Celeribacter indicus: one gene and its partners. The protein of the gene in region 2 interacts with the protein of the main gene of each other region in a pairwise test. Links are inferred from orthologs where the notes say so. Each region holds a gene or a part of one and is shown on either strand. Other genes may lie near its edges. The genes, in order: dnaE, dnaQ and P73_RS21240.

Region 1 (10,772 bases), 3.7 Mb from region 2 along the record:
CCCGCCTCCGAAAAGCGGCTCATCAGGGCGCGGAACCGGCGCGGCCGCCAGATGTGGCGCAAAAGCGCCGCGCGGCGGCGCTCCGTCGTCCTGAGGCCTGCGACGGCCGCCTTGAGAATGCCGATATCGCCCGTGGCGGCATGCAGGCCATGGCCGGCGAGCGCCCCGGAAAACAGGGCGAAGACCTCGGCATCCGCCCCGGCCGGATCGGAGCCGTCGAACACCTCGTAGCCGACCTGGATATATTCATTCGCCCGTTCCGGCATGTCTTCCTGCTTGCGGAAGACCTCGCCCGCATAGGTATAGCGCGCCGGCTCCGCGCCGTTGGACATGTGGCTCTGCACCACGGGCACGGTGAAGTCGGGGCGCAGCATCATCTCGCCGCGTTCCGGATCGGTCGTCACATAGGCGCGGGCGCGGATGTCCTCGCCATAGAGATCGAGCAGCACTTCCGCCGGCAACAGGATGTCCGGATCGACGGCAAGGGCGCCGCGCTCCTCGAACAGGGCGCGCAGGCGCGCCGCCTCCGCGCGCACCTCGGCCTTCGGAACATCGCTCCGGGGTCTGAACGGGGGCATCAGGACGAGCTCCCGAGGATCTCGCGCACCTTCGCGACCATCTGCTCGCGCGGCACCTCGTACTGGTTCGGGCGATCCTTCCATTCCTCGAGGGAGGCGTTTTCCGCGATCTTCGCCCCGAGGACCAGATCCTTGATCTGCACCACGCCGCGCTCTTTCTCGTCGCCGCCCTGGATGATCGCGACGGGGCTCTCGCGCTTGTCGGCATATTTGAGCTGGTTGCCGAAATTCTTCGGATTGCCGAGATAGACCTCGGCGCGGATGCCCGCCCGGCGCAGCTCACCCACCATATCCATGTAATCGCCCATCCGGTCGCGGTCCATCACCGTCACCACCACCGGCCCCTGCGCCGGCGCGCCGACGCGGCCCTTCGCCCGCAGCGCGGCGAGGAGGCGGTCAACGCCGATGGAGATGCCGGTCGCCGGCACCTCCTGTCCGGTGAAGCGCCTGACGAGATCGTCATAGCGCCCGCCGCCCGCCACCGAACCGAACTGGCGCGGACGGCCCTTCTCGTCGAGGATCTCGAAGGTCAGTTCCGCCTCGAAGACGGGACCGGTGTAATAGCCGAGCCCCCGCACCACGGAAGGGTCGATGACGATCCGGTCCGGGCCGTAGCCCTGGGACGCGAGAAGATCCGCGATGGTCTCGAGCTCCGCGACACCGTCGAGGCCGGTTTGCGAGCCCTGCACGAGGGTCCTCAGCCGTTCGACCGTCTCGGCACCTGTGTCGCGCCGCGCGGCCATGAATCCCATCACCGTGTCGGCCTGCGCCTCCGACAGGCCCGCGCCAGTGGTGAAATCTCCGCTCTCGTCCATGCGTCCCTTGCCGAGCAGGAGCCGGACGCCCTCCTCCCCGAACTTGTCGAGCTTGTCGATGGCGCGCAGCACGATGCCGCGTTCGTGTTCGAATTTCGACGGGTCGGCCGGGTCGAGCACGCCCGCGACCTCCATCACGCCGTTCAGCACCTTCCGGTTGTTCACCCGCACAATATAGTCGCCGCGCGGGATGCCCACCGCCTCGAGCGTGTCCGAGAGCATCGCGCAGATCTCCGCGTCGGCAGCGACGGAGGCGGCCCCCACCGTGTCGGCGTCGCATTGGTAGAACTGGCGGAACCGCCCCGGACCCGGCTTCTCGTTACGCCAGACCGGCCCCATCGCGTAGCGGCGATAGGGCGCGGGCAGGTCGTTGCGGTATTGCGCGGCGACGCGGGCGAGCGGCGCGGTCATGTCGTAGCGCAGCGCGACCCAGTCGCCGGGCCGGTCGCTCTCGGCCTCTTCCTGCCAGGCGAAGACGCCCTCGTTCGGGCGGTCCACATCTGGCAGGAACTTGCCCAGCGCCTCGACCGTTTCCACCGCAGAGGTCTCCAGCGCCTCGAAGCCGTAAAGATGGTAGACTTCGGCAATCCGATCGAGCATGGCCTTGCGTTCGGTCACCTCGGTGCCGAAATAGTCGCGAAAGCCCTTGGGCGTGATGGCCTTGGGGCGCGGAGTCTTCTTGGGCTTGGCCATGTCGGATCCCTTTTGGTCTCGAACTCGGGGGCGGCATAGCCCAAGGGGCGGTGCGGGGCAAGCGCGCGCGGGTGAAAGCGTCGCGAATCCCCGCTATGATGGACAGGCAAACCCGGTGTCAGCCGATGGGAGGCAGAGATGGAAAACGAAACCCGTATCGTCACACTCGAGGAACAGGTGGCCTATCTGACGAAGGTCGTGGACGAGCTGTCGGACGTGGTTGCGCGGCAGGAACGCGTGATCGAGGCGGCGGAGCGCCGGCTCGGCCTGCTGATGGAGGCCGAGGCCGCGCGCCAGTCGGAGACGGAGGGCACGGTGCCGCTCGTCGACCAGCGCCCGCCGCACTGGTAAGCGGTGCTTACATATCCTCGACCATCACCACCCCGTCGAAGGAGCGGATCGCGCCCTTCACCTCCGGGGTGACGACGAAGGGCTGGGGAATGTCGATCTCCACCTCGTTGGGATAGTCGGGCGCCATGATGCAGAAGGACACCGCGCCGCGCGGGGGCTGCCGCGCCTCCCGCGTGACGCGGGCGAGAAGCTCGCTCACCTGCGTCACCGCCATGACATCGTCGCAGAAGATCCTGAGCCCCGCCCCGCCCGCATCCGCCACGATGGCCTCCATCGGCGCGACGGAGCGGATCGTCGGGTCGAACTGACCGTCGCTGAACCGGCCTTCGAGCGTGATCACCACCTTGTCGTGTGCCTCGAAGATGGCATAGGCCGCGTCATATTCGTCCTTCTTGGGGAACATCGCGATGCCGGCAAGCTGTCCGGTGGCGTCGGAGACGTTCATGCGGAAATAGCGCGTGCCCTTGCCCGATTTCATCGGACGGAAGCCGGAGACCATGACGCCGACCTTGACGATGGCACCGCCCTCGGCCTCTGCCCTGGCCTGGGCGTCGGCGAGGGTCGCGATCTTCTTGCGCCGGAGCGCGCCCGCATAGTCGTCGAGCGGATGGCCGGAGAGGAAGAAGCCGATGGCCTTCTGCTCCTCCATCAGCCGTTCGGAGGCCACCCAGTCGCCCACGGGGGACAGGCGCGGCTCCGGCAGATCCTCTCCCGCATCGCCGAAGAGCGACACCTGGGAGGAAGCTTTCTGTTCATGGATCGCCGCGGAATATTGCACCAGCGCCTCGAGACTGTCGAAGACGCGGCGGCGGTTGCCGTCGAGCTGGTCGAAGGCGCCGGCGCGCGCGAGCATCTCGAGCGGACGCTTCCCGACCTTCTTCAGGTCCACGCGGCGGGCGAAGTCGAACAGCGTCACGAAGGGCTTGCCCCCCTCCTCGCGCGCGTTCACGATGAGCTGCATCGCCTCGCCGCCGACGTTCTTCAGGGCACCCAGCGCGTAGACCAGCTTCTGATCCACCACGTCGAAGGTGGCGAGCGACCGGTTCACGCAGGGCGGCACGATCTCCACATCGAGGCCCCGCCGCACCTCCTCGGCATAGATCGCGAGCTTGTCGGTGAGATGAATATCGCAATTCATGACCCCCGCCATGAACTCGACCGGGTGGTTCGCCTTCAGCCAAGCGGTGTAATAGGACACCACGGCATAGGCCGCCGCATGGGATTTGTTGAAGCCGTAGTTGGCGAATTTCTCCAGAAGGGCAAAGACCTCCTCGGCCTTCTTCTGGTCCACACCGTTCTTCTTCGCGCCCTCGACGAATTTCGGGCGCTCGGCGTCCATCGCCTCCTTGATCTTCTTGCCCATCGCGCGGCGCAGAAGGTCGGCGCCGCCAAGCGTGTAACCCGCCATGACCTGCGCAATCTGCATCACCTGTTCCTGATAGACGATGATCCCCTGTGTCTCCTCGAGGATATGGTCGATGGTCGGATGGATGCTCTCGAGATCCTTGCGCCCGTGCTTCACGTCGCAATAGGTCGGGATGTTCTCCATCGGCCCCGGACGATAGAGCGCCACGAGGGCCACGATATCCTCGATACAGGTGGGCTTCATCTGCCGCAGCGCGGACATCATGCCCGAGCTTTCCACCTGGAACACCGCGACCGTCTTCGCGTCCGAATAGAGCCTGTAGGTCTTCGCGTCGTCGAGCGGGATGAGGTTGATCTGGTTCTCGGCCCCCGCCGCCGGCTCGTAGAGCCGCGTGCCGTCCGGCGCGACATGGAGCGGGCGGCCGTTCTTGAAGATCAGGTTCATCGCCGATTGCACGACGGTAAGCGTCTTCAGCCCCAGGAAGTCGAATTTCACGAGCCCCGCCTGCTCCACCCATTTCATGTTGAACTGGGTGGCGGGCATGTCCGAGCGCGGATCCTGGTAGAGCGGCACGAGGTCGTCGAGCGGCCGGTCCCCGATCACCACGCCCGCCGCGTGGGTGGAGGCGTTGCGCAACAGCCCCTCGACCTGGCGGCCGTAGGTCAGGAGCCGGTCCACCACCTCCTCGTTGCGTGCCTCCTCGCGCAGCTTCGGCTCGTCCTTCAGCGCCTGCTCGATGGAGACGGGCTTGACCCCCTCGACCGGAATGAGCTTCGACAGGCGATCCACCTGCCCGTAGGGCATCTGCAACACCCGCCCGATATCGCGCACGGCGGCCTTCGAGAGGAGCGCGCCGAAGGTGATGATCTGTCCGACCTTGTCGCGACCGTATTTCTCCTGGACGTAGCGGATCGTCTCCTCGCGCCGGTCCATGCAGAAATCGATGTCGAAGTCCGGCATGGACACGCGTTCGGGGTTCAGGAAGCGTTCGAACAGCAGCGAATAGCGCAGCGGGTCGAGGTCGGTGATCGTAAGCACATAGGCCACGAGCGACCCCGCACCCGAACCGCGCCCCGGCCCGACCGGAATGTCGTTGTCCTTCGACCATTTGATGAAGTCGGCAACGATGAGGAAATAGCCGGGGAATCCCATCTGCTCGATGATCCCGAGCTCGAACCTGAGCCGGTCCTCGTACTCCTCGCGCGGCGCGGCGGGCTCGATCACGGCGAGGCGCTTCTCGAGCCCCTCCCAGGCCTGCTTGCGCAGTTCCTCCACCTCGTCATCGGCGAATTTCGGCAGGATCGGGTCGCGCTTGTAGGCCTTGAACGCACAGCGGCGGGCGATTTCCACCGTGGTCTCGATCGCCTCCGGCAGATCGGCGAAGAGCGCGGCCATCTCGGCCGGGCTCTTGAAATAATGCTGCGGCGTGAGGCGGCGGCGCGGCTCCGACTGGTCGACATAGGCGCCCTCCGCGATGCAGATGAGCGCATCATGCGCCTCGTACATGTCGGCCTTGGGAAAGTAGACGTCATTCGTCGCCACGAGCGGCAGGCCGAGATCATAGGCCCATTCGACAAAGGGCCGTTCGGTCGCACGCTCCCCCACCGTATAGGTTCCGTCCTCGCCCGGATGGCGCTGGAGCTCGACGTAGAGCCGGTTCGGATAGATCGCCTTCAGCCGCTCGAGCAGCGCGCGCGCCTCCCGCGGGTGATGGTCCTGCACGAGCTTTCCGACCGGCCCCTCCGCCCCGCCGCTGAGACAGATCAGGCCGCCCGAATAGCGCTCCAGTTCCTCGAGGCTCACCTGCGGCAGCGCGCCGTGCTTGTCGATATAGAGACAGGAATTGAGCTTCATCAGATGCTCATAGCCCTGTTCGTTCTGCGCAAGCAGCACGACCGGCGCGGGCGGCTTCGGCTTCCCGCCCGGCTCGGGCTCCCAATAGGCGACGTCGACCTGGCAGCCGATGACCGGCTGAATGCCCGCCCCCTTGGCATATTCGGAAAATTCGAGCGCGCAGAACAGGTTGTTCGTATCGGTCACGGCGACCGCCGGCATGCCCATGTCCGCAACCATGCCGCTCAGCTTCTTGAGCCGCATCGCCCCCTCGAGAAGGGAGTATTCGGTATGGACGCGAAGATGGATGAAACCGGGTCTGCTCATGGCCGGACAAGGCTATCTCACCCCATGGCACCGCGCCAAGGGCGAAAAACACGTTTTCCACAGGGATTGTCGCGCCCGATTTTTAATCATTCGGGCAATTTATGCGCAAACGCCCTGCGAGAATCCCTTGCAAATCCAGGCCGGGGCGGCTTTGCTCTCTAGGACAGGGACCACGCTTTCCGCCGCATCGGGCGTGGTCGAAGAGACAAGAAAGCGGCCGGCCTGATATATGGAGATCACCTTTCGGCTCAACGGCGAGGTCGTGACGGTCACGGAGACGCCGACACGTACCCTGCTCGATCATCTGCGCGAAACCCGCGGCCTCACCGGCACGAAGGAGGGCTGCAACGAAGGCGATTGCGGCGCCTGCACGGTGATGGTCGAGGATGCGCAGGGAAAGAAGCCGCTCAACGCCTGCATCCTGTTCCTGCCGCAGCTTCACGGCAAGTCGGTGGTCACGGTCGAAGGGTTGTCGGACGGGGAGGTGCTTCACCCGGTGCAACGGGCGATGATCGAGGAGCACGGCAGCCAATGCGGCTTCTGCACGCCCGGAATCGTCATGTCGCTTGCCACCGCCCATGCGCAGGGGCGGACCGACCACGAGGACGTGCTCGCCGGCAACCTGTGCCGCTGCACCGGCTACGCGCCGATCCTGCGCGCGGCGGCGAAGGCAGCGAAGGACCCGGTGCCGGAGGGGTTCGACCACGTCGCCTTTTCCGCTCCGGCCATCGTCGAACGACCCGAGAGCGCCGACGAGTTTGCCGCGATCTACGCACTGCGCCCGGATGCGGTGCTGATCGCCGGAGCGACCGACGTGGGGCTCTGGGTCACCAAGCAGCTGCGCGATCTCGACGAGGTCATCTTCCTCGGCGGGATCGAGGATCTGCGGGGCGTGACCGAAACGCCGGACACGCTGGAGATCGGCGCCATGACCCCGGTCGGGGATCTGGTCGGACTGTTCCGCCCGCTCTGCCCCTCGCTTGCGGAAATGTATCGCCGTTTCGCCTCCGTCCAGATCCGTGCCGCTGCGACGCTCGGCGGCAATATCGCCAACGGCTCCCCCATCGGCGACAGCCCGCCGCCGCTGATCGCCGCGGGCGCGACGCTGACGCTTCGCAAGGGCGAGGACCGGCGCAGCCTCCCGCTCGAGGCATTCTTCATCGAATACGGCAGACAGGACCGCCAGCCCTCCGAATTCGTCGAGCGCATCACCGTGCCGAAGGCGGGCCTGCGCGACCTGCGGGTCTACAAGCTCTCGAAACGCTTCGACCAGGACATTTCCGCGGTCTGCGGCGCGTTCAACCTGACCGTGGAAGACGGCAGGATCACCGCGGCGCGCATCGCCTTCGGCGGCATGGCGGGAACGCCCCTGCGCGCCCGCACGGTCGAGGCGGCGCTGACCGGCAAGCCCTGGAGCGAGGCCGCGATCGAGGCCGCGCTCCCCGCCTTTGCCGAGGATTACACGCCGCTCTCGGACATGCGCGCCTCGAGCGCCTATCGCCTGACCGCCGCGCGCAACATGCTGCGCCGCTATTTCGCGGAGCGCGAGGGCCAGGGCGTGTCGGTGCTCTCCGTCAGGGAGGGCGCGTGATGGCGGTCGGTTCCCCCCTCCCCCATGATGCGGCGAAGCTGCATGTCACCGGACAGGCGCGCTACATCGACGACATCCCGATGCCCGCGAACACGCTGCACCTGGCCTTCGGCCTGTCCTCCGTCGCCCATGGCGACATCACCGCGATGGAACTCGACGCGGTGCGCGCAGCCGAGGGCGTCGTCGCGGTGATGACCGCGGAGGATTTCGACGGCGAGGTGCCGGACTGCTCGCCCTCTCTCGGCGACGAACCGCTTCTGACCTCCGACGTGGTGCATTACGTCGGCCAGCCGGTCTTCCTCGTCATCGCGACTTCGCATCTCGCCGCCCGCCGCGCCGTCCGCCTCGCAAAGATCGACTATGACGAACGCCCCGCGATCCTCGACTACGACACCGCGCTGCGTGAGAAATCGCATTTCGAGGACGGTCCGCGCATCTACAGCTGCGGCGACGCGGCGAAGGCCATCGCCGGCGCGCCGCACCGGATCGAAGGCACGATCGAGATGGGCGGACAGGAGCATTTCTATCTCGAGGGACAGGCCGCCGCCGCGCTGCCGCAGGAAGGCGGCGACATGATCGTCTATTCCTCGACACAGCACCCTTCCGAAGTGCAGCACAAGGTCGCCCACGCGCTCCACGTCCCGATGCACGCCGTGCGGGTGGAGACGCGGCGGATGGGCGGCGGCTTTGGCGGGAAGGAGAGCCAGGGCAACTGGCTCGCCATCGCCTGCGCCGTCGCCGCCCGCGCCACGGGCCGCCCCTGCAAGATGCGCTATGACCGCGACGACGACATGATCGTCACCGGCAAGCGCCACGATTTCCGCATCTCCTACACCTGCGGTTTCGACGGGGAGGGCCGTATCCTCGGCATCGACTTCCTGCAACTCACCCGCGCAGGCTGGTCGATGGACCTCACGCTGCCGGTGGCGGACCGGGCGATGCTCCATGCCGACAACGCCTATTTCCTGCCGAACGCGCGGATCGAGAGCCATCGCCTGCGGCTCAACACCCAGTCCAACACCGCCTATCGCGGCTTCGGCGGGCCGCAGGGCGTCCTCGGCATCGAACGTGTGATCGACCATATCGCCCATACGCTCGGACGCGATCCGGCGGAGGTGCGGCGGCTCAACTATTACGACGAGATGGTGGTTCCCGTGGCAGGCGAGGGCGTGCCCGAGGACCATATCGTCTCCGTCGACTACGACCCGCTGTCGCGCGGCGGCGAGGAACACGACACCGGCCATGCCCGGCTCTCGGGCGGGCGGCACAGCCCGCGCGGCAAGCTCACCCCCTACGGGCAGGAGGTCGAGGATTTCATCCTCCACGGCATGACCGAACGCCTCCTGTCGCAGGCCGACTGGAGCGCCCGGCGCAGACAGGTGGCAGAGTGGAACGCCCGCAATCCGATCCTGAAGAAGGGGCTCGGCATCTCGCCGGTCAAGTTCGGCATCTCCTTCACCCTCACCCATCTCAACCAGGCGGGCGCGCTCGTCCATGTCTACAGCGACGGCTCCCTCCATCTCAACCACGGCGGCACCGAAATGGGACAGGGCCTGTTCCAGAAGGTCGCGCAGGTCGCGGCCTCCGAATTCGGCATCGGGATCGAGCGGGTGAAGATCACCGCGACGGACACGGGCAAGGTGCCCAACACCTCGGCCACCGCCGCCTCCTCCGGCTCGGACCTGAACGGCATGGCGGTGAAGAACGCCTGCGACCGCATCCGCACCCGGCTCGAGGTCTTCCTGCTCGACTGGTTCGGCGACAGCGACGTGACATGGCAGGACGGCCGCGTCCGGTTCGGCAATCACGACATGAGCTTCGAGGAGGTCGTGAAACTCGCCTACATGAACCGCGTGAGCCTCTCGGCCACCGGCTATTACAAGACGCCAAAGATCGAATGGGACCGGATCGCCGGGCGGGGGCGGCCGTTCTTCTACTTCGCCCATGGCATCGCGATCAGCGAAGTCGTCCTCGATACGCTGACGGGGGAGAACCGCATCCTGCGCGCCGACATCCTCCATGATGTCGGCAACTCCCTCAATCCCGCCATCGACATCGGCCAGATCGAAGGCGGCTATGTGCAGGGGGCGGGCTGGCTCACCACAGAGGAACTCGTCTGGGACGCCAAGGGACGGCTCAGGACGCATGCGCCCTCCACCTACAAGATCCCGGCGGCCTCGGACGCGCCCGATGTGTTCAACATCACGCTCTGGGACGGGCAGAACCGGGAGGAGACGATCTATCGCTCGAAGGCCGTGGGCGAACCGCCCTTCATGCTCGGGATCTCCGCCTTCCTCGCCCTGTCGGATGCGGCCGCCGCCTGCGGTCCGCATTACCCGGCCCTGAATGCGCCCGCCACGCCCGAGGAATGCCTCGCGGCCATCGCCCGCGCGCGGGGAGAGGCCGCATGAGCTTTGATCGCGACGCCCTTGCCCGCGCCATTGCCGCCCACGGTCGTGTGGCGCGTATCGTCGTGGCGGAAGTGCACGGCTCCGCCCCCCGCGAAGCGGGCGCCGCGATGCTCGTCTGGCCGGGCGGCCAGGAGGGCACCATCGGCGGCGGCACGCTGGAATACGAGGCGGCGCGCACGGCCTTCACCGCGCCGCGATTGCGCCGCCTGCCGCTCGGCCCCGCCATGGGGCAATGCTGCGGCGGCGCCGTGACGCTTCTGACGGAAGTCTTCGAGACCGTGGACACGATCCCGTCCGACATCTTCGCCCGCGGACCTGGCCCCATGCCCTTCGCGGTGAAAAAGGCGCTCGCAGCGGCGCGCGGGCAAGGGACGGTCGCCCCGCGCCTCCTCGGGGACTGGATGGTCGAGCCGGTCACGCGCCCCACGCGCCCGGTCTGGGTCTGGGGCGCGGGCCATGTCGGCCGGGCCATCGTCGCCACGCTCGCCCCCCTGCCCGGTCTCGCGATCACCTGGGTGGACACGGCGGCGGAACGCTTTCCCGATCCTCTCCCCCATGACACCGTCACACGGCTCATCGCGGAAAATCCGGCGGAGTTCGTGGCCTATGCGCCACGGGAGGCCGAGCACCTGATCCTGACCTATTCGCATGCGCTCGATCTGGAATTGTGCCACCGGCTGCTGGACCGGGACTTCGCCTTTGCCGGCCTCATCGGGTCGAAGACGAAATGGGCGCGGTTCAGATCGCGGCTTGCCTCTCTCGGCCATTCGGCGCATCAGATCGACCGTATCACCTGCCCGATCGGCG
Region 2 (9,668 bases):
ATGCTCTGAACGGTTTCACGTGAAACTGCGCCGTCACTTCCGGCGGCGCAGATAGACGTAATACGCCCCTGCGCCACCGTGTTTCAGATGCGCCTCGGTCACCTGAAGCACGGCTTCGCGCAGGGGCGAGCTGTGCAGCCAATGCGGCACCTGGTGTTTCAGCACCCCTTTGCGCACGGGGATCGGGCCTTCGTCGTCGCGATGCTTGCCCTTGCCGGTGATCACGAGCACGAGCCGCCGGTCCATCGCCCAGGATTTCAGGATGAAGCCGGTGAGCGCGGGATGGGCCTGCGCCAGGGTCATGCCATGCAGGTCGATCCGCGCTTCGGGCGCGAGCTTGCCCTTGCGCATCTTGCCGAACTGCTTGCGGTCCATCCGGAGCGGCGCGGCCGAGAGGCGATCGGAGAGGGAAGGGACGAGATCATGAGCCTCTGAGCGTGTCGGAGAGGACTTGCCGATCTCCAAGTCGAAACGCTCGACAGGCTGCCTGTTCGGTGCGCCCTTTTCCTCAGGGGGCGGCGCTTTGACGGCAAGAGGATCCATGCGCGTCGGGCGCAGCGGCCGCGCCGTCTGACGTACCCTGTCCCAGAGATCGCGATCCTCGTCGGAAAGCCCCTTCTTCCTCCCGCGGCGGCTCATCCCTCCGCGCGCTCCACGAGCGCATAGGCAAGCTGGATGGGCAGGAAAACGAGCATCCGTCCGGGGTCGCGCACCTGTCCTGCCGCATCGCCCGCGGCATCCCCCGTGCCGTAGAAGATATCCGCCCTCTGCGCGCCCTTGATCGCGGAGCCGGTGTCCTGCGCGATCATCAGCCGGCGCATCGGTGCCTTGCCCTCCTTTTCGATCCAGACCGGGGCTCCGAGCGGGACGAAGGACGGATCGACCGCAATGGACCGCAGCGTGGTGATAGAGCGGTGCATGGCGCCGATCGGCCCCTTGTCGGAGGCGAGACGCGGCAATTCGCGGAAGAAGACATAGGACTGGTTGACGTTCAGCAGCTCCAGACCGTCGCCGGGATTGCGGCGCACCCAGTTGCGGATGACCTTTGCGGAGACCTGATGCGCGTCATAGATCCCACGCCGGATCAGCTCCTGCCCGATGGAGCGGTATTCGTAGCCGTTATGGCCGGCATAGCCGATGCGGATGGTCGAGCCATCCGCAAGCCGGATGCGGCCGGAGCCCTGCACCTGGAGAAAGAACAGATCCACCGGATCGTCCACCCAGGCGATCTCGAGATCGCGCCCGTCGAGCGCGCCTTCGGTGATATCCCTGCGTGTAAGATAGGGCGTGCCGGAGACGATGTCGGACGGCAGGCGGTAGACCGGATAGCGGAAACGTTCGTCCCGTTGCCGCGCGCCCGCAATCTCCGGCTCGAAATAGCCGGTGAAGAGCATCGGCGCCCCGTCCTCGATCAGGACCGGACGAAAGAAGAGCTCGAAGAAGGCACGTGCATCCGGGACCTGCTGCGCCAGCGCGCAAAGTTGCGGCCATTCGCGCCCCTTGATGAGATCGCAGGTCTGGGAAAAGACCGAAAGAGCCGCGGCATGATCGTCCGCGGCCCATCCGGCCAGATCGGAAAAGGCAAGAACCTTCACGGTGGCGTCCTCAGAGGCAGCCTGCGCACCGGAGGCGAGACAGCCCGCCAGCAAGGCGACAGCGAGCCGCGCGCGCATCACGCACCGGTGGCGACGAGCTGCCAGTTCGGGTCGTTCGTCCCGACCATGCGGGCGAAGGTCCAGATATCCTTCTGGCGCTTGATCTCGTTGGGATCTCCCTCGACGATCGCCCCGTCGGAATTGCGCACGACCGAGGTCGTCTCCCCAACGAAACGAACCTTGATCTCCGCCTCATCGCTCGCGCGGTCGAAATCGGCGTCGATGATCTGGATCTCCCGCATGCCGATGAACTGGCTGTCGATGGTCAGACCCGCCTCCTGACGCTGGGCGACGACCTCCGCGAAAGCGTCGTAGACATCGTCGGACAGGAAATCGCGCACACTGTCGAGATTGTCATGTTCGAAGGCCATGAGGATCATTTCATAGGCACCCCGTGCGCCCGACAGAAATTCGGTCACTGAAAAACCCGGTTCGACGCGTTTGATCGCCGCGAGGTTCTCCGCGGCGCGGGTGCCCGGTTCGACATTGTCGATGATGTCGTGATCGGCGCCGCCCTCGATCACCTCGAAGTCGCGCCGCGCCCGGTTCGGCTCCGGCACCTGGTCTGACACCTCCACCCGCGGCTTCTCGAATCCTTCACGGGTTCCGAGAACGCTGCGCAGGCGCAGGATCAGAAAAATGGCGATCCCGGCAAGGACCAGAATGGAAAGAAGGGAATTACCCATCGGCGCTTCGTCTCCGTGGAACGTGGCAAAAGCTGTTTCGCGTTCTTATGTAGGTGACCGTGGTCGCCAAGTCTACCAGCGCGGCCGTAAAGAAAACAGGAGATCCCATGTGGCTTTTCGCACTCTTCGTCGCGGTTCCGATCATCGAGATCGCGCTGTTCATACAGGTGGGCGGGCTGATCGGGTTGTGGCCGACGCTCGCGATCGTGATCGTGACGGCGTTTCTCGGAACCTGGCTCGTGCGACAACAGGGCGCGCTCGCGCTCTCGCAACTGCGCCGGTCGCTCAATGAACTGAACGATCCGAGCGAACCGCTCGCCCATGGCGCGATGATCCTGTTCTCGGGTGCGCTCCTTCTGACACCGGGGTTCTTCACCGACAGCCTCGGGTTTCTCCTTCTTGTCCCGGCCTTTCGCAATCTCGTCCTGCGCGAGCTGCGCAAGCGGGTGACGGTCGAGCGCTTCACCGTCGGAGGAGCCAGCGCACAGTATCGGCGTTCCGGTCCGTTCCCGGACGAGGCACAGGGGTCCAGCACCATCGAGGGCGAATGGGAAGAGGTCGATCCACAGCGGCCCGAAAATCCCGGCCAGTCAGGCTGGACTCGCCATTGAGACGCTGCGGGCGGTCTGATACAAAGCCACGACTTCCAAATTTCAAGGACAGAACAGATGGCCGAAAACGGCGAAACCCAGACCCCGCCCGACGCCACGGCACAGCCCGCGCCGGTGAAGATGCAGACTCTCGGCCAGTTCATCCGGGACATGTCTTTCGAAAACATCCTCGCCCAGAAGGGGCTCAAGGTCGAAGGACGCCCGAACATCTCCGTCCAGGTCGCGCTCGACGCGAAGAAGCGCGACGACGCGAACCAGTTCGAGGTCGGCACGCGGGTGAAGGTGGAAAGCAAGACCGAGAGCGGGGATCAGACGATCTTCATCCTCGAACTGGACTATGTCGGTGTCTTCCATATCGAGAACGTGCCCGACGAACAGATGCACCCCTTCCTGATGATCGAATGCCCCCGGATGCTGTTCCCGTTCCTGCGCCGGGTCGTGCATGACATCACCCGCGACGGCGGTTTCCCGCCGCTCAACCTCGACAATATCGACTGGGTCCAGCTCTACCGTCAGGATCTGCTGCGCCGCGCCGAGGCGCAAAAGGCGACGGCAACCACGAACTGAGGCTCACGCTTCCGAATATTTCTTCCAGATTGCGCCGTCGCCCAAGGTCTCCACAAAAGCCGCATGGGCGGCGGCTTCTTCTTCCGTGATCCTTGGCGGCAGCGGTGCCGGCCGGCGTGTCGGCCGCCAGTTTTCAGCCGAAGCCGCGCTCGTGCCCGACGTGCCGCTTTTCACCGGCGCCAACACAAGATCGGGCTGCCGCCCGCCGATCAGCTCGAGATAGACCTCCGCGAGAATTTCGGAATCGAGCAGCGCCCCGTGCAAGGTGCGCGCGGAATTGTCGATGTTGAACCGCCGGCAAAGCGCATCCAGCGTCGCCGGCGATCCGGGAAATTTCTGCCGTGCCATGGCGAGCGTATCGACCGCGCGGACGAAGGGAATCTCTGGCAGGCCGATCCATTTCAATTCGGCATTGAGGAATTTCATGTCGAAGCTCGCGTTGTGGATGACGAGTTTCGAATCCGTGCCGATGAAATCGAGAAAGGCCTGTCCGACCGCCTTGAAGAAGGGCTTGTCCTTCAGGATCACCTCCCCCTCCCTCGGCGGGCGTGGATTTTGCAGCAGGTCGCAACCGATACCATGCACGCCGAAGGCCTCGTCCGGCATGAATCGGTCGGGATGGATATATTGGTGATAGGTCCGCCCCGTCGGCATGTGGTTCACCAGCTCGATCGCCCCGATCTCGACGAGGCGGTCGCCGCTGAACGGGTCGAAGCCGGTGGTTTCCGTATCGAGGACGATCTCACGCATCTTGCAATCTGCTCCTGATTTGTGAGAGCACATCCTGCACCTGTGCGTGCGCGGCTTCAAGAGACGAGGTCGTGATCACGAAATCCGCGCGCGCGCGCTTTTCCTCATCCGGCATCTGCCGTGCGAGAATGGCTTCGAACCGGGCGTCGGTCATGCCGGGACGGGCGAGCACGCGGGACCGCTGTGTCGCGGCATCCACGGACACGACCACGACAGCATCGACCGCTTTTTCTCCCCCGGTTTCGAACAGGAGCGGGATGTCCACCAGCACGACGGGTACCTCGGCGCGGGCGATGAACGCCCGCCGATCCGCGGCGACGAGCGGATGCACGATCTTCTCGATCTCCGCCAGGATACCGGGATCCGCGGCGATCAATTCCTTGAGACGCTCTTTCGACACCGTGTCCCGCTCAATCGCATCAGCAAAGCGCGCCGCGATCGGCGCCACGGCCGCACCCCCCGCATCATAAAGACGGGCCACCGCCGCATCCGCATCCCAGACCGGCACACCTTCGTCGGCAAAGAACTGCGCCGTGGTGCTCTTGCCCATTCCGATGGAGCCGGTCAGGCCTATGACGAAGGGCCGGGTCATACGCTCAGGATATGGTTGCGCGTCGCATCATCGACCGCCGGGCGCGTTCCGAACCACCGTTCGAACCCCGGCACGGCCTGGTGCAGCAACATGCCGAGCCCGTCCACCGTCTGACAGCCGACCTCCGCCGCCCGTTCCAGAAAAGCGGTGCGCAGCGGCGTATAGACGATGTCGGTCACCACCGCCTTCGCGCTCAGCCGCGCGAGCGACACGTTCAGTTCCGGCTGACCCACCATGCCGAGGGAGGTTGTGTTCACCACCGTGCGCGCGCCCTCCATCATGTCGCCGGCGTTGATCCATTCCGACACGGAGATCCGCGTCCCGAATTCCGCGCGGAGCACGTCCGAACGCGCACGCGTGCGGTTGGCGAGCCGGATCTCGGGCACGCCGACCTCGAGAAGCGAGGCGATCACGGCCCGCGCCGCACCACCCGCGCCGAGCACCACCGCGGGCCCCGCCTTCGGATCCCACTCGGCGCCGCTGCGCAGGTTTTCCACGAACCCGTACCCGTCCGTGTTGTCCGCATGGAGCTTGCCGTCCGGCCGGAAGATCAACGTGTTCGCCGCCCCGATCAGCGCCGCGCGGTCGGTCACGATATCGGCGAGGCCGAGGACGGATTCCTTGTGCGGGATCGTCACGTTCGCGCCGACGAAACCGAGCTTCGGCAGCATCCTGAGCGCTTCCGCGAGATCCGCCTGCGCGATCTCGAGCGGAACGTAATACCCGTCGATGCCGTAGCGCTTCAGCCAGTATCCGTGCAGCTTCGGCGACTTGCTGTGCCCCACCGGCGCACCGATCACGCCTGCCAAAGGAATTTTCCCACTCATGATGCTATCACCCCCCTCAGCGACAGATATGCCAGAAGCGGAAGCAGGGGCAAACCCAGGACCGTGAAGTAGTCGCCGTCGATGCGCGAAAACAGGCGCACGCCCTCTTCCTCGAGCTTGTAGCACCCGACTGCATCCCGGACACTGTCCCAGTTCCGCGCGAGATAGGCGTCGAGATAGGCATCGGATACATCGTTCATTTCGAGCCGGGCCTCCCCGACGTGGCGCCATTTCGGCTCCCCGTTCTCATAGAGGACAACCGCGGAAAGGAGCTTGTGGCGCTCGCCCCGCATCCGCGACAGAAGCGCGCGGGCTTCCTCCGGGCTCTCCGCCTTCGACACCAGCTCCCCCTCGAAGGAAAGCACCTGATCGCAGCCGATCACCATCGCCTCCGGCCTCTTCAAGGAGACCTTGCGCGCCTTGCCCTCCGCAAGCGCGTCCGCGACCTCCCGCGGGCGCGCACCCTCGCCCAGAAGGGCACTCCTGACGCTCTCTTCGTCGATCCTAGCGACGCTCACCTCGAAGGGCACGCCCGCATTACGCAGGAGCTGCTGACGGATCTGCGAACCGGAAGCGAGGACAAGAACGGGCCGGCTGTTCATGGTGCTGTTGAAAACTCCTGTGTGTTTCCGTTGATCTCCGGAGGGTGAACCGCACACCCCCTCCCGCCTTGGGATAACAGAGCGCTCCCACGGAAATCACCTGCCCTTTGTCCTCCGGGGAAAAGAAACCCGGACTGTGACGGGAAAGTACGCTTCTCCCGCGACACAGGGCGTCCGTCAACAGGTTCACCGGCGAGATGAAGATAATAAATTCATGTTTTTAAAGGGGAAAAATATATCATCCCCAAATGTGGACGAGATTCTTTCCAACTATCCACGCGGGAAAAGATCGTGGATAAGGCATTAATCCCCAGTTTCCACAGTCCCTACAAATACATCATCTTTTCTTTTCTTTTTTATCTTTTATGAAGGGGTCCAGTAACGACGAGGGCTCCGATGGGCAATTTCCTGGCCGACGCATATCTTTGGACGAAATCTTTCCATGTGATCTCGATCGTCGCCTGGATGGCCGGGATCTTCTACCTCCCCCGCCTCTTCGTCCGGCACACGGAAAGCGTCGAAAAAGGCAGCGAAACCGACCTCCTGTTTCAGGACATGGAAAGGAAGCTGCTGAAACTCATCATGAATCCGGCGCTGATCTCCACCTGGATCTTCGGCCTCTGCCTTGTCTTCACGCCTGGCGTGGTCGACTGGAGCGCCGGCTGGAGCTGGATCAAGGCCGCTTCCGTGATCGCGATGACCTGGTTTCACATGTGGCTCGCCCTGCGCCGCAAGGATTTCGTGGAAGGGAAAAACACCCGCACCGGCCGCCAATATCGCATGATGAACGAATTTCCGACGCTTCTCCTGATCGTCATCGTGATCATGATTATCGCTAAACCTTTCTGAGAAAGATTGACTCCGGGAGCTACCGCTCCTATCTAGGCGCAAATCCCCGCCGTCCGGCCAGAGGGATTCTCCAGCGACATTTCACAGCCCGACCGCCTATCTCGCCGGTCACCACGGATTTTCCATGACAGATGCCCTGAACCTTGCCGACCTGAAAGCCCAAAGCCCCAAGGCACTTCTCGCCATGGCCGAGGATCTCGAAATCGAAAACGCCTCGACCATGCGCAAGGGCGAGATGATGTTCCAGATCCTCCGCGAACGCGCGGATGAAGGCTGGGAGATCTCTGGCGACGGGGTGCTCGAGGTCCTCCAGGACGGGTTCGGCTTCCTGCGCTCTCCCGAGGCGAACTATCTTCCCGGTCCCGACGACATCTATGTCTCGCCCGATGTGATCCGCCAGTACGGGCTGCGCACCGGAGATACCGTCGAGGGCGTGATGCACGCGCCGGGCGACAACGAGCGTTATTTCGCGATCACCAAGGTGACGCAGATCAACTTCGAGGAACCGGAGAAGGCGCGTCACAAGATCGCCTTCGACAACCTGACGCCGCTCTACCCGAACGAGCGCCTGAAAATGGAGATCGAGGACCCGACGATCAAGGACCGCTCGGCCCGGATCATCGACCTCGTCGCGCCGATCGGGAAGGGTCAGAGGTCGCTCATCGTCGCACCGCCGCGCACCGGCAAAACGGTTCTGCTCCAGAATATCGCGCATTCGATCGAGAAAAATCATCCCGAGTGCTATCTCATCGTCCTGTTGATCGACGAACGACCCGAAGAGGTGACCGACATGCAGCGTTCGGTGAAGGGGGAGGTTGTCTCCTCCACCTTCGATGAGCCGGCGCAGCGTCACGTTGCCGTGTCCGAAATGGTGATCGAAAAGGCGAAGCGCCTGGTCGAGCACAAGCGCGACGTCGTCATCCTGCTCGACTCTATCACGCGCCTCGGGCGCGCCTTCAACACGGTCGTGCCTTCTTCCGGGAAGGTCCTGACCGGCGGCGTCGATGCCAACGCGCTCCAGCGTCCGAAGCGATTCTTCGGTGCGGCCAGGAACGTCGAGGAAGGCGGCTCGCTCACCATCATCGCGACCGCGCTGATCGACACCGGCTCCCGGATGGACGAGGTGATCTTCGAAGAATTCAAGGGCACGGGCAACTCCGAGATCGTGCTCGATCGCAAGGTCGCGGACAAACGTGTCTTCCCGGCGATGGACATTCTTAAGTCCGGGACGCGGAAGGAGGATCTCCTTGTCGATCCGAAGGACCTCCAGAAAACCTATGTCCTGCGCCGCATCCTCAACCCGATGGGCACGACGGATGCGATCGAGTTCTTGATCTCCAAGCTGAAACAGACGAAAACGAACGCCGAGTTCTTCGACTCGATGAACGCCTGATTTTCACATTATCAATAGGTTAAACCTGTGGATACGATCTACGCCCTGGCGTCCGCCCGCGGCAAGGCGGGTGTTGCAGTGGTCCGGATTTCCGGGCCGCTTGCGTTTTGGGCTGTTGAAATCCTGGCAGGCGACGTCCCCCCGGCGCGACGGGCCGCGCTTCGGCTCCTGAAGGATCGCGAGGGTGGTGTTCTTGACGAGGCGCTGGTGATCTGCTTCGAAAAAGGGGCGTCTTTCACGGGAGAAGAAAGCGCGGAGCTTCAACTCCATGGCTCCGTCGCCATCGTCAACGCGGTCCTGCGCACCCTGGCGAAGATTGATGGGCTTCGCATGGCCGATCCGGGAGAGTTCACCCGCCGCGCGCTTGAGAACGACCGTCTCGATCTTGCTCAGGTGGAGGGGCTTGCCGACCTCATCGAGGCGGAGACGGAAGCGCAAAGGCGCCAGGCGCTGAGGGTGTTTTCCGGTGCCCTCGGTGAGAAGGTGGAGCGGTGGCGGCACGCGCTCGTTCGCTCTGCGGCCTTGCTCGAAGCCACGATAGATTTCGCGGATGAAGAGGTGCCGAGTGACGTCTCGCCAGAGGTGCTGGTACTGATCGCGGAAGTGATGATCGAATTGGAAACCGAACTCGCGGGTGCGGCGATGTCCGAACGGATCCGCGATGGCTTCGAGGTCGCGATCGTTGGACCGCCAAACGCAGGAAAGTCTACGCTTTTGAATGCCTTGGCGGGGCGTGAAGCGGCAATCACCTCGGAAGTTGCGGGAACAACGCGCGACGTCATAGAGGTGCGGATGGAACTTGGTGGATTGCCGGTGACACTGCTTGACACCGCCGGCCTGCGGGAGACCGAGGATGCGGTGGAGGCCATCGGCATCGAACGCGCCCGCAGTCGTGCGCAGCAGGCCGACCTCCGGGTCATCCTCCTGCCTCATGCCGGCGCTGTGCCGGAGATGCGGCCGGAACCTGACGACCTGGTTCTCGTCGGGAAGGATGACACCGGTCAGGATGATCTGTCGGTTTCCGGAAAAACGGGGCAGGGGATCGACCGGATGGTGAGTCATATCTCCGGGATTTTATCGTCGCGCGCCCTGTCCGCCTCGTCGGCCATCCGCGACCGCCACAAGATCGCGATGAA
Region 3 (9,660 bases), 4.1 Mb from region 2 along the record:
CTCCGACCGGAAGGTCGGGGAGCAGGTCTGCGCGCTCCTGCCCGGCGGCGGCTATGCGGAATATGTTGCGACGCCCGCCGCACATGCGCTGCCCGTGCCCGAGGGGCTGTCGCTGAAGGAGGCCGCCTGCCTGCCGGAGACCTTCTTCACCGTCTGGACCAATGTCTTCGACCGCGGCGGGCTTCGGGCCGGGGAGCGGTTCCTCGTCCATGGCGGCTCCTCGGGCATCGGCACGACCGCGATCCAGCTCGCCAATGCCTTTGGTGCGCGGGTCTTTGCCACCGCCGGATCGCCGGAGAAGTGCGAGGCCTGCGAGGCACTTGGCGCGGAGCGGGCGATCAATTACCGCGAGGAGGATTTCGTCGAGGTGGCGAAGGCCGAGGGCGGCATGAACCTCATTCTCGACATGGTCGGCGGCGATTACATCGCCCGCAACATCAGGTCTCTGGCCACGGAGGGGCGGCTCGTGAACATCGCTTTCCTGCAAGGCTCCAGGGCGGAGGTGAATTTCGCGCAGGTCATGCTGCGGCGGCTGACGCTCACCGGCTCGACGCTGCGCCCGCAATCGGACGCGGCGAAGGCAGCGATCGCAACGGCGCTCTATGGCAATGTCTGGCCGAAGATCGCGTCGGGACAGGTGCGCCCGGTGATGGACAGCACCTTCGCGCTCGACGACGCGGCGCAGGCCCATGCGCGGATCGAGACGAGCGCGCATATCGGCAAGATCGTGCTCGAAGTCTGAGTATTTGAACAGCAAAGGAGACGGGCGCGCGCTCTCGTCGTCGCGCGGCCGCTGAGCGCGTCAGTCGATCGCCTCGAAGAGTGCGGCGTCGAGCGTGCAGTCCCGGATCACGTCCGCGCCGCACCGGCGCGGCGCGAGGTCGCGGGTAAGGCAGATGCGCACCTCCTCGATGCGCGCGGCCTTGCAGGTCACGGTGATTTCATCGGCCTCCAGACCGGGATTGGCCTTCAGGAAGGCTTCCTCCACCACCGCGGCGGGGAGCTTCACGTCGCGGTCGAGTCTGCGGAATACCTCGGGACGGGCGATGCGGGCATAAGCGGCGCGGGCGGTGTCGAAGTAGCGCTCCGCCGAAAGGCCGGAGCAGCGCCCGTGCTTCTTCCACTGATACCAGGCCGCGCCGTCCGTGCCCATGATATCGGCCATCGCCGCCGTGCGACTGCGCGAGGGGTCGCGTTCGGCGCCGTGGCAATAGGAGGGCCAGCCGGTCTCGTATTGCGGCCAGAGCCCGTGCAGCACCCAGCCGAGCGGGCGGTCGCATTGCGGCGAGCCGCGCGCTGCGCCCTCGAGTGCGCACCAGGTCGGGGACCATGAGAGCGCGAGCACGTAATAGTCGAAATCGCCCGCCTGCTCTCCCTCCGCGCGGGCCGCGCCGCTCCAGAGCAGGGCCGCGGCGACGAGGGCGGTCACGATCCGTTGACGCATTTTCTCTTTCCTCCGGCGGTTTTCGGCACTATACAGCGCCCGTGTTCCCCGACAACGAGAACCCTCCCCACCGGGGAAAGCCCTTTCAGGCGACGGGAAAGATGTATCCGGGGGCAAGACATTCTAAGGAGTGCGTCCTATGGCAAAACCGATCATGGCAAAGGCCACCGCCGTCTGGCTCGTCGACAACACGACCCTGAGTTTCAGGCAGATCGCGGATTTCTGCGGGCTGCACGAGCTCGAGGTGCAGGGCATCGCGGATGGCGATGTTGCGGGCGGTGTGCGCGGTTTCGACCCCATCGCCAACAACCAGCTCACCGCCGAGGAGATCAGGAAGGGGGAGGAGAACCCCCTTCACCGGCTCCAGCTCAAATACAACGCCGCCGCCGTGGGCGAGGAAAAGCGCCGCGGCCCGCGCTACACGCCGCTGTCGAAACGGCAGGACCGCCCGAACTCGATCCTCTGGCTCGTGAAGTTCCACCCGGAGCTGTCGGACGGCCAGATCGCCAAGCTCGTGGGCACGACGAAGCCGACGATCCAGTCGATCCGCGAACGGACCCACTGGAACATCGCGAACATGCAGCCGATCGACCCGGTCGCGCTCGGCCTGTGCAAGCAGTCCGAACTCGACGCCGCCGTGCAGAAGGCCGCGAAGAACCGCGAGGCGGGCATGACGGATGACGAGCGGCGCAAGCTGCTGTCCACCGAGGAATCGCTGGGCATGGACACGGAGCCGAAGATCCCCACCGCCATCGCGGGTCTGGAGACCTTCTCGCTCTCGGGAGATGACGACGACGACAAGGACGACACGGTGCCGGATGCGGACAGCTTCTTCAACCTGCCGGACAATGACGACGACGAGGATGAGGACGACCACCGCTGAGCCCGCCCATCGCCCGCGACATGAGAAAGCCCGGATGGAAACGTCCGGGCTTTTCGCATCTGCGCGACGGGATCAGAGGGACTTGCGGGCGGTGAGCGCGGCGGCGATGGTGCCGTCGTCGAGATAGTCGAGCTCGCCGCCGACCGGCACGCCCTGCGCCAGCGATGTCACCTTGCACCGGCCGGAAAGTTCGTCGGCGATGTAATGCGCCGTGGTCTGGCCATCCACCGTGGCGCCGAGGGCGAGGACCACCTCCCCGATCTGCTCGTCTCCCACGCGCTGCACGAGGGCGGGGATGCGGAGCTCTTCCGGCCCGACGGCGTCGAGTGCGGACAGCGTGCCGCCGAGGACGTGATAGCGTCCCCTGAACACCCCCGACCGCTCCATCGCCCAGAGGTCGGATACGTCCTCGACCACACAGATCTCGCCAGTCGCGCGGCGTTCGTCCGCACAGATGTCGCAGAGATCCGCCGTGCCGATATTGCCGCAGCGGACGCATTCGCGCGCACTGTCCGCGACATTCTGCATCGCCTGGGCAAGCGGCGCCATCAGGCGTCCGCGCTTCTGGATGAGGTGGAGGACGGCGCGCCGTGCCGAGCGCGGCCCGAGGCCGGGCAGCCGCGCCATCATGTCGATCAGGTCTTCGATGTCCTGGCGTCCGCTCACGTCGGTCTCAGAACGGCATCTTGAAGTCGGCCGGGAGGCCGAGGCCTTCGGTCAGCTTCTGCATCTCGGACTGCGCCTTTTCCTGCGCCTTCGCCTGTGCATCCTTGATCGCGGCGAGGATCAGGTCCTCGACCACCTCCTTTTCCGACGGCTGAAAGATCGACGCGTCGATGTCGAGCCCGGTAAGGTTGCCCTTCGCGGTCGCCGTGGCCTTCACGAGCCCCGCGCCGCTTTCGCCGGTCACGGTCATGGTGTCGAGCTGCTCCTGCAACTCGGCCATGTCCTTCTGCATCTGCTGTGCTTTCTTCATCATTCCGGCCATGTCGCCGAGACCGCCCAATCCTTTGAACATTCCGTCATCCTTTCCTGTGGGGAGCCGTCATTCCTCGAACGGATCCCATTCGTCCTCGACCTCCTCGAGCGCCTCGCTCGCCGCGCTGGCGGCCAGCGCGTCGGGGGTGCGGATGTCGCTGATCTTCGCGTCGGGGAAGAGCTCGAACACCTTAGCGACGATCGGGTGCTCCCGCGCCTCGGCCTCGAGCGCGAGACGCGCGGCATCCTCCACCTCGTAGATGGTCCGCGCCTCCTCAGGAGCTTCGGCGATAGTCACGATCCACCGCACGCCGGTCAGGGCGTGGAGCCGCTGGGAGAGGCGGGGGGCCAGGTCCGCGGCCGCATCCCCCCAGGGCTGGAACTCGATCCGGCCGGGGCTGTAGCGCGCGATCCGCATGTTTCTCTTCGCCTCGATGAGCAGGGTGCCTGCGCGGCTTTCCTCCAGCAGCGCGACGACCGCCTCGAAGGAGGTGTAGCGCGCCAGCGCCACGTCGGGGGCCTGCGCCGGCGCTGTCGCTGCGCCGCTCGTCATCACCGGCCCGTGGGTCACTGGCCCGCCTCCGGCCGGGGCGCCCTGCGCACTCACCGATCCGCCGCTCCGCGGCGCGCCGCCGCCGGCGGGGCCGGAGGGCGGGCGGGGCGGCGGGTTCTGCTCGTTGAGGCGGCGCACCAGATCCTCGGGCATCGGCAGCTCGGCCACATGGGTGAGCCGGATGATCGCCATCTCGGCGGCCATCATCGCGTTCGGCGCGGCGGCCACCTCCTCGAGCGCCTTCAGCAGCATTTGCCACATCCGCGACAGCACCCGCATCGGCAGCTTTTCCCCCATCGCGAGCCCGCGTGCGCGCTCGTCCGGGCCGATGGTCGGATCCTCGGCGGCATTGGGCGTGATCTTGATGACCGAAACCCAATGCGTGATCTCCGCGAGATCGCGCAGCACTGCAAGCGGATCGGCGCCATCGGCATATTGCCCGCCCAGTTCCCCGAGCGCGCCCGCGGCATCGCCCGCCATGATCATGTCGAAGAGATCGAGCACGCGGCCCCGGTCGGCAAGGCCCAGCATCGCGCGGACCTGATCGACCGTTGTCTCGCCCGCACCGTGCGAAATCGCCTGGTCGAGCAGCGAAAGCGCGTCCCGGACCGAGCCCTCGGCGGCGCGGGTGATGAGCGCGAGCGCGTCCTGGGCCACGGCACTGCCTTCCTTCGCGGCGATCGTGGAGAGGTGGTTCATCATCACCTCGGGTTCGATCCGGCGCAGGTCGAACCTCTGGCAGCGCGACAGCACCGTGACCGGAACCTTGCGGATCTCGGTCGTGGCAAAGATGAACTTTACATGCGCCGGCGGCTCTTCGAGCGTCTTGAGAAGCGCGTTGAACGCGCTCGTCGAGAGCATGTGCACCTCGTCGATGATGTAGATCTTGTACCGCGCGGAGGCAGCGCGGTAATGCACCGAGTCGATAATCTCGCGTATGTCGCCCACCCCGGTGCGCGAGGCGGCGTCCATTTCCATCACGTCGACATGACGACCCTCGGTGATCGCGACGCAGTGCTCGCACTGGCCGCAGGGTTCCGTGGTCGGTCCGCCCGTTCCATCCGGTCCGACGCAGTTCATGCCCTTGGCGATGATCCGCGCGGTGGTGGTCTTTCCGGTGCCGCGGATGCCGGTCATGATGAAGGCCTGCGCGATCCGGTCGGCGGCAAAGGCGTTCTTCAGCGTCCGCACCATCGCGTCCTGACCGATCAGGTCGGCAAAGATTTCCGGGCGATACTTGCGCGCCAGAACCTTGTAGCCGGTGTTCGTGTCGGACATGCGGTGGCCTCCTTCGTTCGCGCTGTAAGGTAAGGGCGGGGAGGCCCCCCCGCAACCTCATTCGCCGCGTCTTGCGCTCTTTGCCTTCTTCGCGGATTTCACCGTCTTGGAGAACTTGCGTCCGCGGTCGCGCGCCTCGGCAATGGTCTCCGTGTTGCGGGCGTCTTCCTCGAGGAGTTTGCGCCAGCGTTCGACCCGCTCGGGGTCCAGCTCGCCCGCCTCCACGGCGGCGCGCACCGCGCAACCGGGCTCCCCGCGATGCCGGCAGTCGGAGAATTTGCACATCGCGGCCAGCTCGGTGATGTCCTCGAACAGTGTCGCAATGCCTTCGGAGGCATCGTGCAGCGCAAGCTCGCGCATCCCCGGCGTGTCGATCAGCCAGCCGCCCGCGTGCATCCGGTGCATCGAGCGCGCGGTGGTGGTGTGCCGGCCCTTGGCGTCGTCCTCGCGGATCTCCCCCACCTCGATCTCCTCGCCCGTCAGCCCGCGCGCCAGCGTCGACTTGCCGACGCCCGAGGAGCCGACGAGCGCGATGGTCTGCCCCCTGCCGCAATAGCGTTCGAGCCGGGCGATGTCCTCGGCGTCCTTCGCGTTCACCAGCATCACCTCGGCACCTTCATAGATGGATTTCGCCCGCGTCTCGTAATCTTCGGCCGGCATCTCCTCCGGCCTGTCCTTCCTGGTGATGACGATGACCGGCACCGCCTCCGCGTCGAGGGCGATGGCGAGATAGCGTTCGAGCCGGGCCTCGTTGAAATCCTGGTTGCAGGAGGTGGTGATGAACAGCGTATCGATATTGGCCGCGATGAGCTGTGCCTGCGCCGCGATCCCCGCGGCCTTGCGCGAGATGAGCGTCTTGCGCTCCAGAAGGCGGATGAGCCGGGTGCCGTCGGTGAGGGCGAAATCGCCCACGGCCATGTCCGTGGCGACATGATCGCCGGTCAGCGCGATTTCCACGCGCTCGAGCGCAGGGGTGAGGGCGACGACGGAGCGGCGGCGCACTTCGGACAGGCGCACGGGGGTCAGCGTCCCGATCTCTTCGAGGTCGAGCTGGCCGTTGAAGAACTGGGACCAGCCCAGATCGGTGAGATCGGTCGTCATTCATGTCCCGCTGTCAGAAGGGTTGGCCTATATTGCCGCCTGCGGGCATAAGAACAAGACCCGAACGGCGGCGCAGCGCGGAACAGTGGCACGAAGGGGAAGGGTGAGAGGCTGGACAACGACCCAAGCGGGACTCGTTACGGCTGCTTCCTTCCGGACCTGACCGGGTTGGCGAGGTGCTCGCCCGCGCCAACCTCTCGAGGGGTTACATAGTCGCGACGGACCGGGAACGCAAGTCCCGGCCCGCGCTGGTCTGCGCTCAGCCCTGGGGACGCTCCGCCCAGCCCGCGAAGATCTTCTCGAGCCCGACCACGATGTAGTAGAGCACGATCCCGAGGAAGGCGAGGGCGATCAGCACCGCGAACATCAGCGGGTAGTCGGCGTTGATCTTCCCCGAATCGAACAGATGGCCGAGTCCGCGCCCGTGCGGCTCCACGATCTCCATGAGGTTCGTGCCGATGAAGGCGAGCGTCACCGACACTTTCAGCGCCCCGAAGAATTCCGGCAGCGTCTTCGGCAGGGCGATCTTCCAGAAGATCGTCCATTTCGACGCGCCGAGGGAACGCAGGATATCGCGATATTCCGGCTCCAGCGTCGACAGCCCGATGGCGACCGCGACGGAGATCGGGAAGAACGAGATCATGAAGGCGATCAGCACCGTGTTCAGGTCGTGCTGGCCGATCAGGATCAGCGCGATGACCGGCACGACGGTCGCCTTCGGAATGGCGTTGAACCCCACGAGCAACGGATAGATCGCGTCCCGCATCGTGCGCGAAAATCCCATCACCATGCCGATCAGCGTGCCCACGACCACCGCGAGCAGCAGGCCGATGACGGTGCGCCAGAGGGTCTGCCAGCCGTAGATCAGGAACAGGTTCCAGTATTTCGTGTAGGCCGGCAGGAGGTCGGAGGGCGATGCCATCTTGTAATTCGGCCACTGGTTCACCCAGACGACGAATTCCCAGAGCACGAGAAAGATCAGGATGGCGATGGTCGGGGTGGCGATCCGGCGAAAGGTCTTCATCATGCGGCTTTCTCGTCCGTCGCCCGGCCCTGGGCGATCTCGATCTGGTGGCGCAGCCGATGCAGGATCTCGGTTGCCTCCTGGGTGTAGAGCACCTCGAGATCGGTACGACCCCCGAGCTTCACGTTCTCCACATGCTGCGCCGTCGCCGGCCGTCCCGAAAGCACGATCACCTCGTCGGCGAGATAGACGCTCTCGCGCAGGTCATGGGTGATGAGCACGCCGGTAAAGGGCTCCTCGGCCCTGAGCGCATGCATGGTCTGCCACAGGTCCTCGCGGGTGAAGGCGTCGAGCGCGCCGAAGGGTTCGTCCATGATCAGGACGTCGGGCTTGTGGACGATCGCGCGGCACAGCGAGGCGCGCTGGCGCATCCCGCCCGAAAGCTCCGAGGGCCGCTTGTCCTCGAATCCCTCGAGCCCGACGAGCGCCAGAAGCTCCCGCCCGCGGTCCTCCTTCTGTTTCCGGCTCATCTTGTTCGGCACGATCTCGAGCGGCAGGAGCACGTTTTGCAGGATCGTGCGCCATTCGAGCATCACCGGGTTCTGGAACGCCATGCCGACCGTCGACCGCGGCGAGACCACGCGCTCGCCATGGAGCCAGACCTCGCCCGTGTCGGGCTTCATCAGCCCTGCGACGAGCCGCGTGAGCGTGGATTTGCCGCAGCCCGAGGGGCCGACCACGGCGCAGAAATCGCCTTCTGGCACCGAAATGTTGAGATCGTCGAGAACGGGCAGGGGGCCCTTGTCGGTCTTGTAGGCGTGGGTCACGCCGCGGATGTCTATGAGGTTCGTCATTCTACCTTGCCTGATGGAGGACGGGCGGGAGATCCCCGCCCGGCACATGGCCTCACTTGAGCATCCGGACATCCGCGGAAGGCAGGTACTCGTCGGTGAAATACAGGGCCGGATCCGGCTCGGCATTGAACTCGTAGACCATCTTGAGCTGTTCGAGCGATCCCGCGAGCCGCTCCGTGTCGACCGCGCCCAGCCCGTTCTCGAGCACGTAATCGGTCAGCACATTGCCCTCGAGCGCCAGTTCGAGGCGCCGGGTCTCCAGCTCGACATCCGAGGCGGGGTTGTATTTCACCATGTATTCGACCGCGGCCACCGGATCGGCCACCGCATCCTTCCAGCCCATCGCGACGGCTTCGAGAAAGCCGCGGACCGCCTCCGGGTTCTCCGCGGCGAAGTCGGTGTTCACGATGATGCCGTTGCCGTAGAGGTCGACACCGTAATCGCTCATCATGATCGTGGAGATGTCCTCCTCCGGCACGCCGAGCCGGGCGAGGTTCAGGTAGGAGGAGAAGTTGTAGCCCGTGACCGAATCGACCTTGCCCTCCGCGAGCATCGGCTCGCGCGTCGGGAAGCCCACCGGCTCCACCGTGATCGCCTCCATGTCGAGGTCGTTGGCGGCGGCGAAGATCGGGAACTGCGCCCAGGCGCCATCGGGCGGCGGCGCGCCGAGCACCCGTCCCTCGAGATCCTTCGGCTCCTCGACGCCCAGCGACTTGCGCCCGACGATGGCAAAGGGCGGGGCGTCGTAGATCATCATCGCCATGGTCACCGGCGCGCCGGGATTCTGGTCGAGGAACTTGATGAGGGAGTTGATGTCGGCAAAGCCCACGGGAAAGGCGCCGGTGGCCACTTTCGGGATCGCGTCGAGCGAGCCCTGGCCGGCAGAGATCTCCACCGTCAGATCCTTGTCGGCGAAATATCCCTGTTCGAGCGCCGCGAAATAGGGCGCCGCCGGGCCCTCGAATTTCCAGTCGAGGGCGAAGGACATCGCGGTTTCGGCATGGGCCGCCGTCGCGCCGAGGACGAGGGTGGCGAGGATCGGAATGGGTTTCGTGAACATTTGGCTCCCCTGGATTGTTCGGCTCCACTCTGACCGCTCGCCGGGACGGCGGCGAGATCGGCGCGGGAACTTCCCGATCCGATCCCGCGCGCTGATCAAAAAACTTGCAGAAGAGTCAAGATTTGCCCATTTGGTAAACGAAAGGCGGCCACCCGCCGGGACGGCGGGGCAGGTCCGGGACCGGCGCCGTCACGCCCGGTGCCACAGGGCGCGTGGATCATGGCCTTGAGACGGAAAGGGGGCCGCTCCCGCCGCGACAGGAACGGGCCAAGGCGCCGTCCGATGGCGGGTTCCCCGCATGTTGGAGGCCCGGCGCCGCGTCTCCAACACGCCGGGGAAACCTGCCCGGCGGATCAGAGGGCGATGCGGAACTGCGCGAAGCCGTTCGCCCCTTCCCCGGCATCCTCGATGGTGAGGCCGTCGAGAGTGGCGAGATGGGGTCGCGCCGCCGGCCCCGTCTCGAACAGCACCGTGGCTCCGCCGAGCGGGGCGAGCGACCAGTTGTTGTCCGCCTTGGGGTCGATGGTGCCCATCTCGACGATGTA

What was found.
Region 1: the proteins of dnaQ (region 2) and dnaE interact in binary tests that used the Escherichia coli proteins (3 or more experiments, as listed by UniProt). The link is inferred for Celeribacter indicus from one-to-one orthologs.
Region 3: the proteins of dnaQ (region 2) and P73_RS21240 interact in binary tests that used the Escherichia coli proteins (3 or more experiments, as listed by UniProt). The link is inferred for Celeribacter indicus from one-to-one orthologs.

Annotation. Positions count from the first base shown.
Region 1 is NZ_CP004393.1:3,892,360-3,903,131, forward strand. Bases 2,245-6,347 are described here. They hold dnaE (DNA polymerase III subunit alpha), read right to left. Parts: upstream 5,964-6,347; coding sequence 2,445-5,963; downstream 2,245-2,444. Other genes in these bases: P73_RS19175 (SlyX family protein), read left to right, coding at 2,245-2,437; xdhA (xanthine dehydrogenase small subunit), read left to right, coding at 6,193-6,347. Also shown: P73_RS19165 (ATP phosphoribosyltransferase regulatory subunit), read right to left, coding at 1-578; hisS (histidine--tRNA ligase), read right to left, coding at 578-2,086; more of P73_RS19175, read left to right, coding at 2,225-2,244; more of xdhA, read left to right, coding at 6,348-7,554; xdhB (xanthine dehydrogenase molybdopterin binding subunit), read left to right, coding at 7,554-9,965; xanthine dehydrogenase accessory protein XdhC, read left to right, coding at 9,962-10,772. UniProt on the Escherichia coli protein: DNA polymerase III is a complex, multichain enzyme responsible for most of the replicative synthesis in bacteria. This DNA polymerase also exhibits 3' to 5' exonuclease activity. The alpha chain is the DNA polymerase catalytic subunit.
Region 2 is NZ_CP004393.1:203,343-213,010, forward strand. Bases 2,397-5,395 are described here. They hold dnaQ (DNA polymerase III subunit epsilon), read right to left. Parts: upstream 4,270-5,395; coding sequence 3,523-4,269; downstream 2,397-3,522. Other genes in these bases: P73_RS01025 (FxsA family protein), read left to right, coding at 2,449-2,952; secB (protein-export chaperone SecB), read left to right, coding at 3,010-3,519; coaE (dephospho-CoA kinase), read right to left, coding at 4,262-4,861; P73_RS01045 (shikimate dehydrogenase), read right to left, coding at 4,858-5,395. Also shown: ATP-dependent protease ATPase subunit HslU, read left to right, coding at 1-9; P73_RS01010 (Smr/MutS family protein), read right to left, coding at 34-639; mltA (murein transglycosylase A), read right to left, coding at 636-1,673; P73_RS01020 (Tim44/TimA family putative adaptor protein), read right to left, coding at 1,673-2,341; more of P73_RS01045, read right to left, coding at 5,396-5,688; P73_RS01050 (Maf family protein), read right to left, coding at 5,685-6,290; protoporphyrinogen oxidase HemJ, read left to right, coding at 6,687-7,139; transcription termination factor Rho, read left to right, coding at 7,264-8,532; tRNA uridine-5-carboxymethylaminomethyl(34) synthesis GTPase MnmE, read left to right, coding at 8,560-9,668. UniProt on the Escherichia coli protein: DNA polymerase III is a complex, multichain enzyme responsible for most of the replicative synthesis in bacteria. The epsilon subunit contain the editing function and is a proofreading 3'-5' exonuclease.
Region 3 is NZ_CP004393.1:4,350,778-4,360,437, reverse strand. Bases 2,755-5,745 are described here. They hold P73_RS21240 (DNA polymerase III subunit gamma/tau), read right to left. Parts: upstream 5,137-5,745; coding sequence 3,373-5,136; downstream 2,755-3,372. Other genes in these bases: rsgA (ribosome small subunit-dependent GTPase A), read right to left, coding at 5,194-5,745; P73_RS21245 (YbaB/EbfC family nucleoid-associated protein), read right to left, coding at 3,001-3,345; recR (recombination mediator RecR), read right to left, coding at 2,755-2,957. Also shown: P73_RS21265 (NAD(P)H-quinone oxidoreductase), read left to right, coding at 1-742; P73_RS21260 (ribonuclease T2 family protein), read right to left, coding at 803-1,444; P73_RS21255 (DUF1013 domain-containing protein), read left to right, coding at 1,584-2,327; more of recR, read right to left, coding at 2,400-2,754; more of rsgA, read right to left, coding at 5,746-6,237; P73_RS21230 (ABC transporter permease), read right to left, coding at 6,497-7,261; P73_RS21225 (ABC transporter ATP-binding protein), read right to left, coding at 7,261-8,055; P73_RS21220 (ABC transporter substrate-binding protein), read right to left, coding at 8,108-9,115; P73_RS21215 (bifunctional 2',3'-cyclic-nucleotide 2'-phosphodiesterase/3'-nucleotidase), read right to left, coding at 9,469-9,660. UniProt on the Escherichia coli protein: Part of the beta sliding clamp loading complex, which hydrolyzes ATP to load the beta clamp onto primed DNA to form the DNA replication pre-initiation complex.